4 regions of the Echinimonas agarilytica genome follow, and region 1 is predicted to be linked to each of the others. Evidence: predicted binding sites of a transcription regulator. Region 1 holds the regulator's gene; each other region holds the start of a gene.

Region 1 (5,244 bases):
TGATGAGGTTCTCGACTGCGTCCAGTGCTGCGGCTGCATCATCACCCTCTGCGCTGACTTGCACCGACTGCCCTTGGCACGTTTGCAGTAGTAACAAGCTCATTACGCTCCCTGCGGAGGCGCTTTTGTCACCATGAGAGATCATGACTTCTGCCTCATAGTCCCGTGCGAGAGTAGCTAGCTTAGTAGCTGCACGCGCATGCAACCCGAGTTTGTTTTGGATGAGCAGTGAGCGAGTTAAAATCATACTGAAGTCTTTTTATATTGAAGGTTACGATGGCGTAGTTGCACCTGATACGATGATCTAAATAAATCCGCAAGGCGGTTGGCGATATGAACTGAGCGGTGGCATCCGCCAGTACAGCCAATTGCCACGGTCACGTAACTCCGATCATTCTTTTCAAGTTGGGGGAGCCAGTCTTTGAGATTACTTTCGACCTGAGCGATAAAGGCTTCTACATTGCTGTGCTGGTCAAAAAATTCAATGACGGGCTGATCGTTGCCGGTATATGAACGTAAACCCGGCTCCCAATAAGGGTTGGGTAAGAAGCGCACATCAAACACGAAGTCAGCATCGTTGGGAGTGCCGTGTTTAAAACCAAATGATTCAAAGACCAACACCAGTGGAGCCTTTGATGTGCCCGATAAGCGTTCGCGAAGTGTTGCGCTAAAATCGTAAATAGTGGAGTGGCTGGTGTCTAAAAATAGGTCGGCTTGCTCTCGAACCGGCTCTAACCAAGATGTCTCTGCGGCAACTGCATCAGCCAGTGTAAGCTCATTTTTTGTAAGCGGGTGACGGCGCCGTGTTTCAGAATAACGTCGCAATAGAATCGAGTCATCGGCATCGAGATATAAAATAGTGGTGGGAACGGCTGTTTTAAGAACTTTAAGCAATTGCTCGATCTGAGCACGATCGTTCGGCAAGTTCCTCATGTCTAAGCTCACAGCAACGTTCTCGTGCTGGTTGTGCTGCATGGTGATCCAAGGCTTCAGAAGTTCGATGGGTAAATTGTCAACGCAATAGTACCCGAGATCTTCGAGAACCCTGAGCGCAATAGATTTCCCTGCTCCTGAACGACCACTAACGACGGTGAGCTTCATGTAAGAGTGCACTTTAATAAATGATTATGCGTTGATAATAACCTGATATAGGTCTTCAGCACTAGAGGCACATCTGAGCTGTTTTAAGGTATTTTTTTGACCTAATTTTTCAGCGACTAAAGCAAGAGTTTTGAGATGGTGTTTGCAGTCTTGCTCGGGCACCAGCATCGCAAACATAATATCGACTGGCTTTTTATCAATGGCGTCGAATTCGATTGGGGATTCAAATTGAACCAATATAGCGACGTTGCTGGCGTCAGACGGGAGTCTGCCGTGCGGAATGGCTATGCCATTTCCAATGCCGGTACTGCCTAGTTTTTCGCGTGCTAAAAAGCGCTCGAAAATTTCGTTTTCGGTGAGTCCTTGGAGATGCTTCGCTGCGATTTCACTTACGATTTCAAGTGCTCGCTTTTTGCTACTACATTGGACTGCACTGAAAGTGCAGTCCTTGGACAGGATACTTCGCATGTTCATGATTAATGCTTCTGCAATTTTTCCTTGTGGCGAATAACCTGCCGGTCGAGCTTGTCGACTAACGAGTCTATCGCCGCATACATACTTTCGCTTTCAGCGTTCGCAAATATTTCCGCTCCCGAGAGGTGAACGGTTGCTTCTGCAATCTGGCGAAGTTTTTCGACATTCAACACCACATGGACGTTTGTGATGTTGTCGAAGTGGCGCTCTAATTTGGCCAGCTTCTCTGTGACATAGTCACGTAAAGGAGGAGTAATATCAACATGATGACCGGTTAAGTTTAGTTGCATAGGCGTGTTTCCTCACTCAGTACTTGTTGTTACAAAAGACTTTTTCTTTGGTTGGATGGCGGAATATTGAGCGCTTCACGATATTTAGCAATCGTTCGGCGAGCCACATTAATTCCTTGATCCGAGAGTAGCTCAGCCATTTTACTATCGCTTAATGGCTTTGCCGGGTTTTCTGCTGCGACCAGCTTTTTAATCAATGCGCGAATAGCAGTGGACGAGCATTCGCCACCACTTTCAGTGCTCACATGGCTGGAGAAGAAGTATTTGAGTTCAAATATACCGCGTGGCGTGTGCATATACTTCTGCGTGGTCACGCGCGAAATAGTAGATTCATGCATGCCAACTTCTTCGGCCACATCATTGAGAACCATGGGTTTCATGGCTTCATCGCCGTACTCAAAAAAGTCGTATTGGCGTTTCAGAATGCAGTTTGAAACTTTCATAAGTGTTTCGTTACGGCTTTCTAAGCTTTTAATGAACCACTTGGCTTCTTGCATGTGTGAACGGATAAATTGTCCGTCAGAGGTGTTTCGAGCACCACGAGACATAGCTGCGTACTGCTCATTGACTCGAATTTTTGGCACTGCATCTGGATTCAATTCGACTTGCCAGACGCCGTTGCGCTTCATCACTGAAACGTCTGGAATGACGTATTGGCTATCTTCGACCACAATGGCACTGCCCGGACGCGGATTGAGGCTTTGGATCAAGCGCATCACTTCGCGAAGCTGGTCTTCTTTGAGTCGCGCTCGGCGCATCAATGTGCGGTAATCGCGACTTGCAAGTAAGTCCATGTGGTTGTTGATCACTAGCATGGCTTCTTTTAACCAAGGCGTGTCGGTGCCAAATTGACGCAATTGAATGAGTAAACATTCTTTGATGGAGCGAGAGCCCGAACCAATTGGGTCAAATAGCTGAATGCGTTTTAAAACGGCTTCAATTTCATCCAATTCAACTTCTGCATTACCTTGGCTTTCTAGAATATCTTCTGTTGTGACAGTGAGATAACCTGCATCATCAATGCCATCAAGAATAGTTCTGGCAATGGCACGATCTGTGTCTGTCATGGGAGTTAATTCAAGCTGCCATTCGAGGTGAGCATGCAATGAATCGGTGGTTTCACCTTGAAAGCTTTCATCATCCTCACGCATTGGGGCGGCTGAGGCCACAGGGGCTGCTGACACAACTTCATCCCAAGTTGTATCCATAGGCATTTCTTCCGAAATGGAATCTTGTTGCAGTGCTTCTGCAGTATCAACTGTACTACTATCTGCTTCAATACTGTCCAAGCTGACATCTGAATCTGCTGAAGATGAATTTTCTTCTTCGGATTGTTCAAGGAGTGGATTGCTATCCAAAGCTTCTTGAATTTCCTGTTGCAGATCTAAAGTCGACAATTGCAAAAGCCTAATGGCTTGCTGCAATTGCGGCGTCATAGTCAGCTGTTGGCCAAATTTAAGCTGGAGCGATGGTTTCATCTAGTCTCCGACTCTTCCTGTGTAACGGTGGCTGCAAAATGAGCAGTATCCGTGGGTTACGTTAAGCTACTATAGCTGGAATTGCTCACCTAAGTACACATCTCGAACGTGTTGATTTGCTAAAACTTGTTCCGGAGAACCTGTCGCAATCAATTCGCCATGTGACACGATGTAAGCGTACTCACAAACGGATAGTGTTTCACGAACGTTATGATCCGTAATTAATATCCCTAAACCTCGAGTTTTGAGGTGTTCAATGATCTTTTTAATATCCGATACTGAAATAGGGTCGACACCGGCAAAAGGCTCATCGAGTAAGATAAAACTGGGTTCAGCGGCAAGCGCTCGTGCAATTTCAACTCTGCGTCGTTCCCCCCCAGAAAGGCTCATGCCTTTGCTTTGGGCAATATGGCCAATATTAAATTCTTCCAGCAAAGAGTCGAGAGCTTCCTCTCGTTGCTCGGTAGAGAGGTCTTTGCGCGTCTCTAAAATAGCCATAATGTTGTCGCGTACACTGAGCTTGCGAAAAATGGACGACTCTTGGGGCAAATAGCCGATGCCTTTTCGGGCACGCTCATGCATGGGCGCCAAGGAAATATCTTCACCGTTGAGCTCAATAATGCCTTTTTCGGCTTGAACAAGCCCCACCACCATATAAAAGGTGGTGGTTTTACCTGCGCCATTAGGCCCCAGAAGACCCACAATTTGCCCTGGTTCAACTTTCAACGAAACATCTTTAACCACTTGACGGCGCTTGTAAGACTTTGCGAGATTTTTTGCTTCTAATAATGCCATGCAGACTATTTCTTTTGGTCGTCGAGTTGTTCTTGGACTTGATCTGGAATGAAGATCGTTGTCACGCGAGCAGAGCCATCGTCTTTGCTATCTGCTTCGAGTAATTGCTGTTCAAGGTTGTAGAGAATCTTGTCACCCTTTACCAAGCTATCTTCTTGAGTTAGTTGAGCTTCACCGGTGAGCAACAAAATACGTTCTCCAAGCTCATATCGAACTCGCAACGCTTGAGCATCCATTGCTTTGCCATTATCAAGGATTTGGCTGTAATTTGCAGGCTTTCCGTTCGCGACCAAGACTTGTTGGCCTTCTTCGGTTGCGTTCAAGATAGTCAGTGTATCTGCAAATATCTGCAATGTTCCTTGAGTCACTTTGACATCACCAATATACGTCACAACATTTGACTTCATATCAATGGTTTGCCGCTCTGATTCAATCACAACTCGTTCAGAGAAGTCGCTCTTTACGGCATAAGAAAAAGGACATATGGCTATTAATGCTGCGGCACTAATTCGCTGGAGTTTGTTCATAAAATGCTTCCACATCTTGCAGAATTTCTATGTCCTGCTTATTTAAATCTGCTTGAAGACCAACACCTTGCATCTCAATGTGTGGGCCAAGGGCGATGACTTTCTCATCAGTATGCATCTGATTGGAGTCAATTTCGAGCACCAGATAAGGTGTTGTAATTGTTTGAACTTGGCTTAAAGGATCGGTTGCTTTAATTGTAACAGAACCTTTGAGCTGCAATTGATCGAGCGCTTGATACAAGCTGCCTTCGCTGGCTGTGACTTTCCAAGCGGGGTCATCGCCAGACTCTTCGTTAAATACTGTGACTTCTGGGTTAGTAAATATGGTCATGTCGAGTGCTGAATAGGATTCCATTCGCTCGCCAAACACCGTACTGGTTAATTTGCCAGTTTTATCAAAATTACGATTAAATAGGTTTTCCGCGATGTAATCGGGTTCATAGGTATCCCATTGTAGAGCCTTCTTTGGATCGCTTTCCTCAGTATCTAATAAAGCATAGATCACCAGTGAGGTGATGAAAAACAAACCTGATACCCAGGTCAGTCTATTCATATGCTACGTCCCATTGTCGTGTTGAA
Region 2 (5,244 bases), on a different contig from region 1:
CACCTGCGCGTGTTAAATTCACATTCAAGTCGTCAGGGTTCGCACTGGTTGCGAAGAAACCTTCGCCATCAACAGCCATATCAAGGGAGTTATTAGTAAACAAAAAACTACCTTGGTTGAATTGTTGAGCAATATCTGAGGTCGTAACGCCTTCACCCACTTTCGTTTTAGCATTACTAAAGACACTGGTTGAATAAACATCTGCGAATTCTGCACGCGACTCTTTAAAACCATATGTGTTCACGTTCGCAATGTTATTGGCGGTTGTGTCTAAGTCTTTTTGTGAGGCATTCAGGCCGCTCAGGGCAATGTTGAATGACATAACTACTCTCCTGTCTTCGGAAGAAGGTTAACCTTCAGCGACTTCTAATACGTCGCTTAATGTAATACTGCCCAACCCTGATAAATTCAGAGCGGCTTCACTTAATGAATTGCTTAGGCTTACGCTTTCTACTTTTGCGTACACAGCAGAGGCCAATTCAACGGTTTTGCCATCCTGGAAACCGTTTGCCTTCACAACATAGTTGCCTTCAGCTACAGGATTACCAGCAAGGTCTGTGCCATCCCATTCAAACTGAGTCGTTCCTGCGGCTACATCCCCTATGCTGATAGTCTTTATCACTTGTCCCACTTCATCTTCAATGGTCACCGTTAATGCGTTAGTCGGCAGTTCAGCGGCAACAATACCGTCTATACCATCACCGTCATTGTGGCCAGTACTTGCCGGTACCAACACTTTTTGCCCTACCAAGGTTGAAGCTTGCAGCGCTTGAGACGATGACATGATGGCATTCATGTCGGTGATCTGATCATTAAGCTTGGTGATCCCTTCGGCAGTACTAAATGATGTCATCTGAGAGATCATTTCAGCATTTTCCACCGGTTTAAACGGATCTTGATAAGCTAGCTGCTGGGTTAGCAAAGAAAAAAAGTCCTCCTGACTCAATTCACTACGCTCTTCCTCTGTCTCGTACTTAGCGCTATCGCTTGTGTCGATGCGTAAACTATCGAGGTAAGGATTTGAAACCGAAGTATCAATACTCATGGATTACTCCTTACTGGCCTAATGCTAACGTACGTTGCAGCATTTGTTTCGCAGCATCAGCCACTTGCACGTTAGTTTGATACGAGCGTGAAGCTGAAACCATATTCGCCATTTCTTCCACAACATTAACATTGGGCTTGTAGATATAGCCTTCTTCGTTTGCCATCGGGTGATTTGGCATATATTCGATATTCAATGGCTTATCGCTCTCAACAATTCCGACCACTTCGACAGGAACACTATGAGGCTGCTGATTCATTGCTCGATTCATTTCCGCAGCAAATACGGGTTGGCGGGCTCGATAAGTTTCCTCAGAGCTGCTCGATACACTGTTGGCATTTGCCAAGTTACTTGCGGTGGTATTGATGCGTACCGACTGTGCCGACATTGCCGTACCCGATACATCTAATACGTTAAATAAACTCATAATTATTCCCCTTTCAGAGCTTTAGTAAGCCCTTTGAACTTACTGCCCAGAAATTGCACACTGGCTTGATATTCCAACGAGTTTTGAAGGTAATTGTTACGTTCAGCCTGAACGTCAACGGTATTGCCATCTCCGGTATCAGGCTGATTCGGTACTCGGAACTTCATTTCCGGCGTCATTTCTGACGACATGGCAATATGACGCTCGTTTGTACGGGCAAGACTTTGCCGTCCAGATTGGTTACTTTGCGCTCTTGAAAGCGCAGTTTGGAAGTCGATATCACGCGCTTTGTAGTTAGGTGTGTCGGCATTAGCCATGTTAGAAGCCAATACTTCTGCGCGCTGAGACCGCACACCGAGTGTGTGCTGATGTATGCCAAGAGCATTGTCAAAATTAATCGCCATAATCGCCTCCCAAATAGATTACATTGAGATAAAGCAATAGTTATGCCAGTCTATTTTTTGACACTTTGAATAGAAAGTGAGGACAATAAAGGCACACAACAAGTGTTGCATGCCCTTTGAGGGTAGATAAGGTTATTTGATGACTTTGTACACAATACCTGGATTGCAGCGAACCATTTCGAACTTATCGCTTAATCCAGAGATAGACTCTGAAGCGCCGAGCATCAAGTAACCACCTGGATTCAGGGCACCGGCAAACTGATTAATAATCTTAGACTTCACATCCGCCGAAAAATAAATTAATACATTACGACAAAATATAATGTCGAAACGCCCCAGTAATGCGTAACTCTCAAGCAAGTTTGCATATCTGAATGTGACTTGCTGCCGGACTTTTGAATTCAAGCGGAAACGCCCGCTATCAGCTTTTTCAAAAAACTGGCGACGCCGTTCCGGAGACAATCCGCGCGCAAGAGCAAGCTCATCGTATTCAGCACCTTTACATTGCTCGAGCATAGAGGCAGAAATATCAGTTGCCAGAATTTCCACCCCGCCCGGTAATGTGCCCGGCCGCTGCATTTGATACTCAAGCGAGGTCATTGACAATGAATAAGGCTCTTGCCCCGAAGAACAAGCCGCTGACCACATTCGAATAGGCTTTCGTTGCCCATGAAAATCAGGGAATATTTTACTTTTAAGAAGTTCAAAGGGATAACCATCACGAAACCACAGCGTTTCATTGGTTGTCATGGCATCAATGACAGCGGCACGCAGTTCCCGCTGAGAAATAGACGATAAGGAGCTCAACAACTCCGTTAAGCTCTTTATTTTATATTTGGTCAATACTGGCGCTAGCCGGCTCTTCACCAAATACTGTTTGTTATCACCGAGCACAATACCGCATTGTTTTTCGAGATAATCTCGAAACGTTTTGTACTCAATATCCGTTATATTTTTGGTTGGCACCCAGTACCCCAGTACATTCTGATGTTATTTAGTCGCCGATAACGCTTGCTCAACGGCAGTTTGTACTGCTTCAGCAAGCTCGTCGGGATTAAATTTAGGAATAAAGTTATCAGCGCCAACTTTGGACACCATCGCCTGATTAAACACACCACTTAACGATGTATGTAAAATCACATGCAGTTTATTGAGTTTTGGGTCGTTACGTAACTCCGCACATAGTGTGTAACCATCCATCTCTGGCATTTCAATATCAGAGATTATTACCGGCATCCAATCATGAATGGGGTCGTGTGTCTCAGCCAGATTTCTTAAGGTTTCAAGCGCTTCTTTTCCGTCTCGAGCAAGATGGATTTCCATATTTAACGGTGTTAATGCGCGCTTAATTTGATTCCGAGCAACACTAGAGTCATCTGCAATCATGATGGCTCTGCCCTCGTTCGCAACAGCGGCTTTTTGGTCAATGATCTTTTCACTGACATCTGCAGAAATCGGAGCAATCTCATGAAGAATTTTTTCTACATCGAGAATTTCGACAAGTTCTTTTTCTATTTCAGTTACCGCTGTTAAGTAACTCGCTTTACCTGAACCTACCGGTGGCGGCTGAATAGACTCCCAATTTACATTAACAATACGTTCGACTGAGGAGACCAAAAAGCCTTGAGTAGAACGGTTATATTCGGTGATTACAATGAAGCAATTCTCAACATCTTGAATACGTCGACCACCTGTGGCCAAGCTCATGTCAATCACAGATATGGTTTGTCCTCGAATATGTGCAACGCCGCATATAAAAGGGTGACGTTTTGGCATAGAGGTTAAATTTGGGCACTGCAGCACTTCTTTCACTTTAAACACGTTAATGCCGTAGCGCTGCCGACCACCAAGCTTAAACAATAGCAACTCAAGACGGTTCTGGCCTACAAGTTGAGTACGTTGATTTACTGAGTCTAGAATCCCAGCCATGAATACAACCTCACTTCAATGCTAGAGGTGGCACGCAGTTTGCGTGACACCCTATTAAGTTTGTGTCTGCGTCATTGTTACGACGCCTTCAGCGTTTATACAGCATAGTTGAATCTATGGGAAATCGAATGAAAAATCCAAAAGGATTTAGCACCTTACTCACAATATTTGGAATAAGCGCCCTATATGCAACGTCATTTCAAAGTATTGCATCGGTTTCGCTCGATGATCTTCGATTGCAAGTGCGTCAATATATTGTCAACCAACTCGAAGAATCTCCAGAAACAAGATGGGAAGTTGAAGTAAGGGGACTCGATCCTCGAATCCGTTTAGATGATTGTCCTCAACCGGTAAGCTTTCGCATGACAGGCAAACGGCAAACCATCGGTCGCCAAAATACAATTCATGCGTCTTGCGTTAGTGAGTCGTCCGACACCCTTTGGTCGCTTTACATTCCAACGCAAGTCAAACGAATGGAACCCGCGATTATTACCAAGTCTGCGGTACAAGCAGGCACTATACTCGAAGACGATGATATCGCCATTGAGTACCGCGATGCGTTTGCTCTTCGTGGTGCTCACTACAATAATTTTGAACAAATAGTAGGAGCCCGCGTCAAGCACTCCATCAGTCCTGGCCAAGTGATTCGTAGTCGCAATTTATGCCAAGTATGCAAAGGCGAACAGATTATTATTGAGGCCGTAGGGCAGGGTTTAGTATTAAAAACTGAAGGGACAGCTTTATCTGATGGTATTGTGGGCCAAGCTGTACGCGTAGAAAATAAACGTTCGGGTCGAAAAATATCGGCTGTCGTCAGTGCGACAGGTCGCGTTCAGGTTAAAATATAAATTCTTATTAAAGTTTTTCTCTCAACGTCCGATATACTAAGGGAGTTAACATTTGTTTCTTTTTGATTGGGAATTATCACTATGGCAATTGATATTAATCGATTGAATGCTGGGCACAACACGCAAGTGAAAGGCAGCGAGTCTAAAGCGGTAGGCACCGCCAATCAGCAACAAACGCGTCAACTTGCCCAAACTCAATCTAACCAAACGAGCCAAGCTCAGGTTGTACCCAAGGATTCTGTGTCTTTAACACAGCAGGCGCAATCGTTAGGACAAATGCAACGGAACATGTCTACTTCAGATTCCTTCAATCAGGAAAAAGTCGCCCAAATTAAAAAAGCGCTATCAGAGGGTCAATACACTGTTGATTCCGAACGGTTGGCACAAAAGCTGCAAGATTTTGAACAAGAAATCGGTAACTATGTGAGCTCCTAATGAGTAACTCAGAAACAGCGTTAGACCTTCTAGGTCAACAACTGCAACGTTTAAACCAACTTCAAGAACTTTTGCTCGTTGAGCAAAAGATATTGTCTGAGCGAAAACTCGATGATTTGAGCGCCATTCCACCCAAAAAAAATGACATTCTGCGGC
Region 3 (5,244 bases), on a different contig from region 1:
AAAAGTGAACACGATGAGATATATTCGCTGCCTGAGCTTGCTGCTCAAGGGCCGCTCGTTGTGATCCGTCACCGGCAAGTACAAGATGTATTTTCGGGTCTAGAATGGCCATCGCTTCAAGCAACACCTTGTGGCCTTTTTCAAGTTCCAAACGTCCTGCGCAACCAATGAGTGGCACGTTTTCAGGCAATTTCAGACACTTGCGTGCATCGGCTTTATCTCCTGTGACAAATTGGTGGGTATTTACACCATTTTTGATAATGCGGATTTGCTCTCGATTTAATCCCAGCGATTGTTGCATATCGCGCGCCACGAGATCGGCGTCAGCCACCAACATCGGATTCACTCGAGCGATGATCCATTGCTGTAATAGACGGCGCTTTGAATCGCGTAAATGCCATGCGTCATGTTCAGTGTGAATCACAGTTTTGATACCGGCTAAGCGCGCAGCCAAGCCTCCATAAATCAACGGCCCAATATGATGCGTATGTACTGCATTGGCGTTTAGAGACTTCAAAAGTCGACGCAATCTAATAAGCAACAGCAACGATAATCCAGTCTTTTTATTCATAAAAATCAACCGGTCAGAACACGCTTTTAAGCGAGGCCATGCGTTTAACGCGGCTTGTTTATCGCCCTCTAGCGAAATGATGTATGCATCGTCATCACCATTCTCAATTCGTTGTAAATCTAACGCCATGGTTTCGATACCACCGGGGCGAAGGTGCTGTACAACTTGAACCCAAACACTCATATATATTCTCCTAAAGAGGGGGAATTCGGCTCAGTACACTGACACCGAGTAATTTCTCGACGTCGGATGAACTGCGTAAACTCGAATCGCTCAGCTCAGCGAATAATGCCAACCCAGATCCAGCTAAAACGCCACCGAATAAACCTGTAATCATGAACATCCACCACGGTAAGTTTGAAGCGCCACTAGGGGTAAACGGACGATCAATAATTTTGATACGTTCAGATTGCTCGAATACTCCCAGCGCTCCTGTCACCTGCGCCATTTCATACCGCGTCAACAAATCTTCATATAGCGTGCGCTTTACCCGTAAATCGCGTTGCAGAGCGAGTAACTGACGTTCCTGCTCTCCGACGGACCCAATTTGAGCGCTCAAATCTTCAGCCATGGCTTGCAATTGAGTGACTTCCTCTTGCAACGCATTAACTCGCTGATGCGCGGTTTGAAGCGCTTCGTATTGCACAATCATCATGGTGGTACCCGCATTTGCTAACGACAATGTGGTGGGCAAAGAAGGTTGTTTTTTGGTTTGCTGGTGGCCCGAAGTAGCATGTTCAAGTGCACTATTTCGCTCTTGCTCTAAACGTCTCAAGTTGCGCTCTACGGCTTGCACTTGAGAATGACCATTGGTGTAACGTGACATCAAATTGACTAATTCTGCACGCTGGTTAATGATCTGCTCTTCAAGTCTAGCCACCACGGGGTCAGTGCGTGTCATTTGTTGGTCAAGCGTTCCTAAGCCTTGCTTTGCACCCGCTAATTCCGCTTGGCGTTCTAATAGTTTTTGGCGAATACGAGATAAGCGCTCTGTATTGGCTGAATGAAGTTCAGGCAGGCCATCGGCATTTTCTGAGCGGAAATTAGCAAGCGCAATTTCTGCCAACTCCAATTGCTCACGACTTCTGAGCAAGTGAGTCTGTAAGAAACGTTCAGATTCACGGATGGATGAACGCTCCGGAGCTAAAAGTTCTTCGATAAAGTAATCGCTAATGCATTGCAGTATTTCACTCATTCCTTGAGGAGAATTCGACTTGTAGTCAATCCGAATAAGATCTTTGCCTACTTTTGATACCGTCAGAGCATTGGACAATTCAGAAATCACCGCGTCGCGTTGCGCAGGTTCGGAATCGTCATTGATGAGCCCTACATCGTCAGCCACCTGAGTCAGAATGTGGCGACTGTGCAGCAATGTTGTCAGTGCACTCATTCGCCCTTCGAGATTAGATGACACGGCTAAATCCTCTAAAAATGGATTGAGCTTGGCGGTTTCCTGTACCAACATACTGGTGTGCGATTGATACAAACGGGGCGACACTTTCGCCACCACAATGCCCAATATTGGAAGCACAAGAATAGGCACCACGATCAACCAGCGCCGCCGCCAGGCGGCATCGAGAATCATGTAAAGACGCGGTAGTAATTCTCCCATGGGAGCCTCCAATATGAGGAACTGCGAGTTTTGATGCAGCACATCTGGTCTTGCTGAGCATCAACTCGTCACAAACTTATAGCGAACATAGCCAGATATGTGCCAATGAAAATTAATCAATATTAATCAATCGCTTAACTTTAAATAATTAAACTATCCTGCTCCCATTCTCAAAATGCAAAGCGTAAATATGGCATCGTTTAGTAATAAAAAAGGCATTTGAAATTTCGCTTTAATTTCCATATGAAATACGCCCAAACTGCCAAGTTGCGATGATGATCAATGGAGTTATTGAAGAGATACGTGCCATGGGATTTAAATTGAGGATGTGACAGCTCAGCAAAACGCACCTGAATTGCTGAGCTAAAGTGAGAAATAATTGGTATTCATGATGATGACAACACAGTTTGAAGCTGCTGCGCTCTGGCTAACCAAGACTCGTGCTTAACGCAGGCACGCCGCTCATGATGAAAGCTTGAGTACGAATTCTCAATTGCAAGCAACGCGTTCACCATTTGCTCTGCTGAAGTCACTTCATTAACCACGGACCGATACGGTTCAAGCGCTGGAAACGGCGTACTCACAACGGGCTTGCCAACCGCTAGATACTCTCGAAGCTTTAACGGGTTACACGCATGAATCTGCTCGCAATCTCGAAATGGCAAAAGTGAAGCCTGCCAGTGCTGCGCATAACGAGGCAACAAATGATGCGCCACTGGCGGTAACAACTCAATATTCTCAACAGTCTTAATGGCCGATAAGTCGGTCTCGACTCGCCCCATCAATACAAACCGCCAGTTGGGTAATGCCCGTGCAACTTGGGCCAACATAGATAAGTCCAACCAATCGGCAATACTGCCGTAAAAGCCAGCCACTGGACGCTGACCTTCTAAAACTTGCGCACAAGGTGCAGGAGTAGAAAATAACGCGGTATCAACGCCATGCTCCACTAGCATGGTTTTATTTTTCCAATTTGAAATTGCGTTAAATTTATGATGCAAAGTCGCACTGGCCACCAGAATGTGCGTTGATTTGTGTGCCAGTTCGCGTTCACACTGAGCCACATGCGCATGATCAACCCCCGCCAAAGCACTGAAGTCATCCCCGCAGTAATACAACACTTTCGATTCATTTAAGTGCCCTACCCAATCCACTGCAGTGGGCAAAGAAACCCATAAATCTCGGCGCCTCATACACATGCGCTTCGCCACTCGTCGAATTTGCCAAGACAAAATGCCCCGATTCAATGCCCGAACCAAACGGCTTCTAGCCGCAGGAAACACCCAAGGCGAAATGACCTGAAACTGACTAAACCGGTGTTCAACATCATCCACGCTGGAACCTTCATTATTTGCAAAGTTGCCCATTCCAAACCAAGACTTCACTTTTTCAAGCACTCGTACCGCATCACGAATGGTTAAGCGCGGACGGCGTAACCCAATAGAATTAACCCAAATTAACTTCCGATCTCGGCCCAACTCTTTGATTAAATGCTGCGTGCTACTTGGATGACGATTCCAGTCTTCACCAAAAACAATCAAATCATGCTTCATGATTCGTCCCCTCCAAATGCCGAATCACACGAGCAGGAACGCCACCAGCAAGCACTCCCGCAGGCAAGTCAGTGGTGACCACACTACCTGCAGCGACGATAGAGCCGCGTCCGATCGTAACGCCGGCCATGACCTTAACGCCTGTGGCTAACCAAACATCTTCTTCAAGTACAATGTCGCCCACTTGAGATTCATCTTCAGGCTCGCCCAATGCCCGACGTTTAGCATCCAAGGGATGACCCGGATACCCCGCTAAAAAGCATCCTCCGGCCATTCGAACATTGTCGTGGATCATCACTCTTTGCCCGACCGCAATGGTCGTTTGCCAGCCCACATCAACATTATCCCCAATGAAAAGTAGGGGTTGAGTAAGCGCGTGAGCACGCGCAGAAAAAGTGGTGTGTCCAGAAATCCGGCAACGGTCCCCAACATGAATCTGCAAGCCATCTGACAACAGCGGCAGACCACCATAGAGGTAGAGCGCTCGACTTGTTCCTATGACTTGACTGCGAAACAATGGCGTCCACCACAGCACTCTTATCATACTGCTGAAGCTATTTGTCACCAGTAAATATATGCGATAGAAAAGTGAAAACAACAACGGAATGCGCGGCAGTTGAAGCTGACGACACGACTTCAACAAGCGAAACAAATTTCGAGCTAAAGGAGTGTTACCCTGCTTCAGCCAGAGGCGTGTTCGATACATCAATACAGTGGTCATAGTAAAGCCTTTATTCAATGAACCTGATTGAGATTTGCATGAAGCCTGCCAACTTAGAATTCGAATTAAAAACAACACCTTAAAATGGAAAAACTCGTTTCTTTGCAAAATGCAAATGAATAGCGCTAAGGGTTATTCGCGATTAATAATCCACAAAAACGCCACGTTATAACGTGGCGATTGACTGATATTTCATTGCTTATTGATTAAGACGTTCTAATCGCGTTTCTATTCGGTTGATGCGAGGTTTGACACTTATAAAATTGAACGGCCAACACACAGAGCAACATCAAAGTCACGGCGGAGATGAAATGACTGAAGACTTGGGAATTTAACGCCGAGCATGCCATTAAACACATCAGTACAGGCACACTCATCCATATCAGCTTTTTCACACGATAAGGTAACGAGCGGGTTCGCTGGCTGATGTAGGCGAATGCCATGAACCTCGAAAAGTAAACGAGGTTTGAGGCAACAATAAGCCCCCAAACTCCCCATTTGGGGATCAATAAGTAATACAGCACCAACGCACTAAACGCACAGATCAGATTGATGCGCCCCAACCAAACCGGACGATTCGGTAGATAGCAGCCAATGTCGAAAATAGAAGTCGCAAGTTTAAAGCCCAGCGCCGTCAACATGAGCGGCAGCCATTGCAATGCCAGATGGTATTCTGGCGGTAGTAAGTACCTTAAAACACTGGGCGAAAACACAGACGCACCAAGCAACAAACAGAGCAAAACCAGCAACATGGCTTGATGAACCTGAACCACTTTGCGGGCTCCTT
Region 4 (5,244 bases), on a different contig from region 1:
GAGTTAAAGGAATACCGCACGAGGCAGCACAACCACTTGCGGCGGTAATTCCAGGAATCACTTCGTATTCAATCGAAGCTTCTCGCAGAGACATCATTTCTTCCCCGCCACGGCCAAACACAAAAGGATCACCGCCTTTCAGGCGAACAATTCGGCGTGGTTGCTGTGCAAGCGTTACCAACAAGCGATTAATGTCTTTTTGCGACATTTGCTTACACCCCTTCGCTTTCCCTACGTATATGTGCTGGCTGTCAGGTTTTGCATGCTCTAACAACTCAGGAGCCGACAAGCGGTCATAAACGATCACATCTGCTGTTTGTATCGCTTTTAATGCTTTTACGGTAATCAAATCAGGGTCACCCGGACCAGCTCCAACTAAACTAACAAAACCTTTCATTGCTAAAACCTTTAACTCGTATTACTGCATAGTGACTAACATTGGCATTTTGTGTCCTGCTATTGCAGGTAAAGCACTTCCCGATAACTTCTCGGCTTGCGCTAATGAGCCACTTTTAAAACAACTCTCGATGTCTTTCAGCGTAAGTTTATGAGGAGCTACGCAACTGTGCATGTGCGTGAGCAACCATTGCTGCTGTATCTCCGACAATTGATTGGCCAAGCGGCCATAAAATTCGTGAAAATTAGGAACAAGTATTTCCTCACCCAAACGATTAAGCACTAGCTGCCCAGAAATTGCAGGCTTTAATGCCGCCGGTGACAAGTCTAAATATTCCTGACGGGCCAACATCGCAACGGCTTTGTCATTGTTACTCGGATCAGACAACCAAGCACAAGCCCCAAGCACTGCGGCAAGTAAACGTTCGTATGTTTCTGGGTTTTCATCCACCCAAGCTTGTGACATACCTAGTACTTTTTCAGGTGTTTGACTCCATAGCTGTGCGCCTGTAGCAACAATCTCCGCAACCCCTTTCTGAACCGCTACAGAACTCCATGGCGATCCAACGCAAAACCCTTCAATTTGGCCACTTATTAAACTATCCACCATTTGTTCAGGCGGTAAAGTTACAATCTGCAGATCCGTCTCGGGATTAAGGCCTGCATAGCGTAACCAAGCATGTAATTGAAAGGTATGGACTGAATATGGGTGTACTGTTGCCAGCACAATCGGTTGTTTTCGATGTCGAACCCATTCCCCAAAGCTCTGAGCATTGACCATAGGATTGCTGCCAAGTTCCCCACCCAGCGCTCTCACCTGAGCACAGCAGCGTGAAGACATGGATATGGCATTGCCATTACAACCAAGGCTTAGGCTCATATCGAGCTTTTTCTTATGCCCCATCAGTCCGGAATGAATGGCTATTCCCAATGGCGCGAGCAACTGCGCGCCACTAATAGTACCCGCAACCAACTTGTCTCGAATAGCAGCCCATGATCGTTCACGTTGTAATTCAACGTTAAGATTATGGTGTTTATACAAGCCTAATTGCTCAGCAACAATGAGTGGGGCGCTATCAATCAAACGAACAAAACCCAACTTAATGGACGGATTAACGCTCACACCCAACCTCCTTTGTAGTTTCAACATCTGAAGTTTTCGGCAGTAAGTTTTCAATTAACTTGTCTGCAGCTTGCTCCAGCCTCCAGCGTTCTCTCATGGCTAAATCACGTAAATGTTTATGAGCTTGCTGCTCGGTTAGTTTCTGCGTTGCCATCAACAAGCCTTTTGCTCGCTCAATACGTTTTCGAACTTCAAGTTCGGCTTTACTATCTATCAGTGCCTGCTTAAGTGCCTGATGCTGTCTAAACTGCACCATGGCGAGATCAATCGCAGTTTTCACTTTATTTGGGTCAATGGCATGAGTCATATACGCACTCACTCCTGCTTCTACCGCCTGTTGCATAAATTGCTGACTGTCGTCTTCTGAAAACATCACAACAGGAATGGGATGATGGTTATTGACGAACGCAAGGCTTTCTAAAATATCTCTATCGGGAGAGTCCAACTCCATCAAGACGATATCTGGCATATGCAGACCGATTTGATGAAGTAATCCAGAGGCGTTGGGTAGATTGGCAACAACATCAAAGTTGTTGTCAATTAGCGTTGCTTCAACAAGCGCCGCTCGTTCAACTTGATCATCAACCAACATAATTTTGATGACAGACTGTTCTTCTTGCATAGCCACTATATTCTCTAATGCTTCATTGCATTGTTATGGGCAATTTGTAAAAACTCGTTGCAGAGCTTTTATCAATTAACTTCTTACACAATGACTCAGCAAAGAGCAGGCCAAAAATATAACCACCTGTTTTAAATGAATAATAATTAAAAACGCACCAACACAATGCACCAAGATAACGGCGGGAATTATTAGAATCAATAGGTATTGCACTAATATAGGGCGATCGGATTCAATAAAGAAGAAATTTATATGGTGTAGATACAAGAAACCCGGCGCAAGGCCGGGTCTACTTAAATTTGGCAGGGGCGGAGGGATTCGAACCCCCAACCATCGGTTTTGGAGACCGCTGTTCTACCAATTGGAACTACGCCCCTAGATAAGCGAGCAGGATTATAACGCACTCGATCAAAAGGTAAAGCCTTTTATTTAAAACCTTGTACTGATTGGTTAATTAACCGCCGCTAACTTGTCATCTGCACTGGAAACTAACGTCATTACCGGCTCTGATGGGTCATATGCTAAAGGAGCTTCGAGTAACACGCGCTTCACGGCTCGACTATCATGACGCAAAATAGCCGCCGATAATTTATCCAGTAAAGGTAATGTTTGTGACAAAGGCAATGAAAATTCATTCGCCGACATGATTCGAGGATGCTTGGTGTCAATCGTATCATCGCCAATAAGCAGCTCTTCATAAAGCTTTTCACCCGGCCTTAACCCGGTAAACTTCACTTCAATGTCGCCGCTGGTATTCTTCTCATCCTTAACAGACAAGCCCATCAGGTGAGTCATCTTGTAGGCTAACTCAACAATCTTCACCGGATTGCCCATATCCAACACATACACGTTGCCACCGCTGCCCATCGCACCAGCTTGAATCACCAATTGCGCGGCTTCGGGAATCGTCATGAAATAACGAATAATATCGGGATGTGTGACCGTAATTGGACCGCCGTTCTCAATTTGTTTCTTAAACAATGGCATCACAGAACCGCTCGAATCTAATACATTGCCGAATCGAACCATCACAAAACGAGTATTGTGTTTTCCCTCGGCAAGTGCCTGAAGCACCAATTCAGCAAATCGTTTGCTCGCCCCCATGACATTGGTAGGCCGCACCGCTTTATCCGTTGAGACCAGCACGAATGTTTCGACGTTACATTCAATCGCTGCCTCTGCCGCTGTTTTAGTTCCAAATACATTATTGTTGACGCCCGACATCACGTTGGCTTCAACAATTGGCACATGCTTATAGGCTGCCGCATGGTAAACAGTGTCCACACGGTTTTGCTTCATCACTTCGCGAACCAGTGTTTGATCTAATACCGAGCCCAATACGGGGACTAGTTTAGTGCCCTGAGCTTTTGCTTTTTGAGCTAGCTCAGCATCAATTTTATAAAGATTGAACTCAGACAATTCGAAGAAAATAAGAACCCTAGGTTTTTGGTCAATCACCTGGCGGCATAATTCAGACCCAATTGAACCTCCCGCCCCGGTCACCATAACAACCTTGTTACGAATATTTCGCTCAAATAGGTCCTGTATCGGTTGCACCTGTTCACGGCCCAACACTTCCACCACATCAACATGGCGCAAATCATCAATACGATGCTTACCACTGACGATGTCAGTTAAATGAGGCACTTGGAGTACTTCTAGCGCAAATGGTTCGATCTTGTTGATCAGATCACGCCGACGCTCTGCTGTGGTGCTTGGCAAAGCCAATAGTATTTTAATGTGGCCATGATGGCGTTTGAGCTTTTCCAACTGCTCGAAGCCGTATACATGCAATCCGAGTACTGACGACCCCACAAAACGTTGTTTTTCATCAATAAATGCAACGGGATGATAATCTCGCCCTGAATTAAGGGCGTTAACGAGTTGGCGGCCAGCCGAACCTACACCAAAGATAACCACCTTCTCTTTGTTGAGAGTTTTGTTTTGAACAAACGTTAAACTCAACAAACCACGGGGAATGCTCAGTAAACAAACCGAGAAAGCACCAAATACGATTGGAATTGATCGTGGAATAAATACGTCAGCAAACACACTCACAGCATGCATATAAGCGGATGCGATAACGACAGACATAATGGTTAAAAGCCATACGGAACCTGTCATAAAGCGTGTTACCGCTCGGTATACGCCTGAAAAAGACGAAATACCCAGCGCAATGACAATCGATGTCATTAAAACAATGAGCTGATCGGAATGAAGATTTGAGGAATCCCACCCCAGACGCAACCAAAAAGCGCCAACAAAAGACAATGCCATTGCAAAGGCATCGTATGCAATTACGACCACCTGCTTCGCTTTGCGTGGCATTTTATCTAAGTAATTAGTTATGATCATAGGTACAACTGTTCACGATCTTTAATCCAAATCTAACATTTTGGTTACTTTTTAACAACAACCGTACAGTCAAGAATTTGACTAAGGACTAACTTTTGTCAGAACTTGTTTGATCCCATCGCAAAACTTCCCTATTTCGCAGTCTTCTAACGTGGGATGAACAAGAAACATTAAACTCGTTTCGCCCAGTTCCTGTGCCATTTTCAAACGCTGTTCCGGCTGCAAATGACTCCCTGCAAATGCATCTTCAAGATACACTTCTGAACACGACCCCGAGAACGTGGGCACCCCAGCTTCATTCAACTCTGCCATTAATTGGTCTCGGCTGTATTGTGTCGATAGTTTCGATGGTTCAACAAACACATAATGTTTGTAGCACGCGTGCTCAATGTCATCTGGTAGATCTGGAATTCGAATAAATTCAAATTGTTTTAACGCGTCATTTAAAGCCTTGGCATGGCGCTGCCGGATTGAAGTCCATTGTGGCATTCGTTTTAATTGTATTCGTCCAATGGCAGATTGCATTTCGGTCAACCGCCAATTGGTACCAAATGAATCGTGCAACCAACGAAAGCCTGGCGGGTGTTGTGTGTTGTAAACTTTATCAAAGCTTTTGCCATGATCTTTAAACGCCCACGCTCTTTTCCATAAGGCTTCATCATTGGTTGTCACAATACCGCCTTCACCGCCCGTCGACATGATTTTGTCTTGGCAAAAAGACCACGCTGCTATATGCCCTAAACCACCC

The links. Region 1 encodes sigma-54, which starts transcription at its own class of promoters, with help from an activator protein. Its sites were predicted from a motif close to GTTGGCACGNNNNTNGNNT; they were not measured.
Region 2: a site for sigma-54 is predicted at 1,908-1,926, ahead of flgB (flagellar basal body rod protein FlgB). Genes of this name have one in related genera too.
Region 3: a site for sigma-54 is predicted at 2,272-2,290, ahead of NAF29_RS07645 (GumC family protein). Genes of this name have one in related genera too.
Region 4: a site for sigma-54 is predicted at 2,238-2,256, ahead of NAF29_RS04415 (ANTAR domain-containing response regulator). Genes of this name have one in related genera too.

The regions. Positions count from the first base shown of each region.
Region 1 is NZ_JAMQGP010000001.1:680,013-685,256, forward strand. Features, by position in the region: gene NAF29_RS02840 (HPr family phosphocarrier protein) at 1-247, opposite strand, end outside; gene rapZ (RNase adapter RapZ) at 244-1,101, opposite strand; gene ptsN (PTS IIA-like nitrogen regulatory protein PtsN) at 1,126-1,575, opposite strand; gene hpf (ribosome hibernation promoting factor) at 1,578-1,865, opposite strand; gene NAF29_RS02860 (RNA polymerase factor sigma-54) at 1,895-3,343, opposite strand; gene lptB (LPS export ABC transporter ATP-binding protein) at 3,413-4,138, opposite strand; gene lptA (lipopolysaccharide transport periplasmic protein LptA) at 4,144-4,665, opposite strand; gene lptC (LPS export ABC transporter periplasmic protein LptC) at 4,643-5,218, opposite strand; gene kdsC (3-deoxy-manno-octulosonate-8-phosphatase KdsC) at 5,215-5,244, opposite strand, start outside.
Region 2 is NZ_JAMQGP010000002.1:36,076-41,319, reverse strand. Features, by position in the region: gene flgE (flagellar hook protein FlgE) at 1-322, opposite strand, end outside; gene NAF29_RS04510 (flagellar hook assembly protein FlgD) at 350-1,045, opposite strand; gene flgC (flagellar basal body rod protein FlgC) at 1,056-1,472, opposite strand; gene flgB (flagellar basal body rod protein FlgB) at 1,475-1,876, opposite strand; gene NAF29_RS04495 (CheR family methyltransferase) at 2,009-2,842, opposite strand; gene NAF29_RS04490 (chemotaxis protein CheV) at 2,867-3,805, opposite strand; gene flgA (flagellar basal body P-ring formation chaperone FlgA) at 3,934-4,653, shown strand; gene flgM (flagellar biosynthesis anti-sigma factor FlgM) at 4,735-5,088, shown strand; gene flgN (flagellar protein FlgN) at 5,088-5,244, shown strand, end outside.
Region 3 is NZ_JAMQGP010000003.1:51,998-57,241, reverse strand. Features, by position in the region: gene NAF29_RS07650 (glycosyltransferase) at 1-754, opposite strand, end outside; gene NAF29_RS07645 (GumC family protein) at 765-2,183, opposite strand; gene NAF29_RS07640 (glycosyltransferase) at 2,570-3,736, opposite strand; gene NAF29_RS07635 (acyltransferase) at 3,726-4,457, opposite strand; gene NAF29_RS07630 (oligosaccharide flippase family protein) at 4,664-5,244, opposite strand, start outside.
Region 4 is NZ_JAMQGP010000002.1:19,154-24,397, reverse strand. Features, by position in the region: gene cobA (uroporphyrinogen-III C-methyltransferase) at 1-397, opposite strand, end outside; gene NAF29_RS04420 (CmpA/NrtA family ABC transporter substrate-binding protein) at 419-1,519, opposite strand; gene NAF29_RS04415 (ANTAR domain-containing response regulator) at 1,509-2,141, opposite strand; tRNA gene NAF29_RS04410 (tRNA-Trp) at 2,442-2,518, opposite strand; gene NAF29_RS04405 (polysaccharide biosynthesis protein) at 2,592-4,496, opposite strand; gene NAF29_RS04400 (DegT/DnrJ/EryC1/StrS family aminotransferase) at 4,578-5,244, opposite strand, start outside.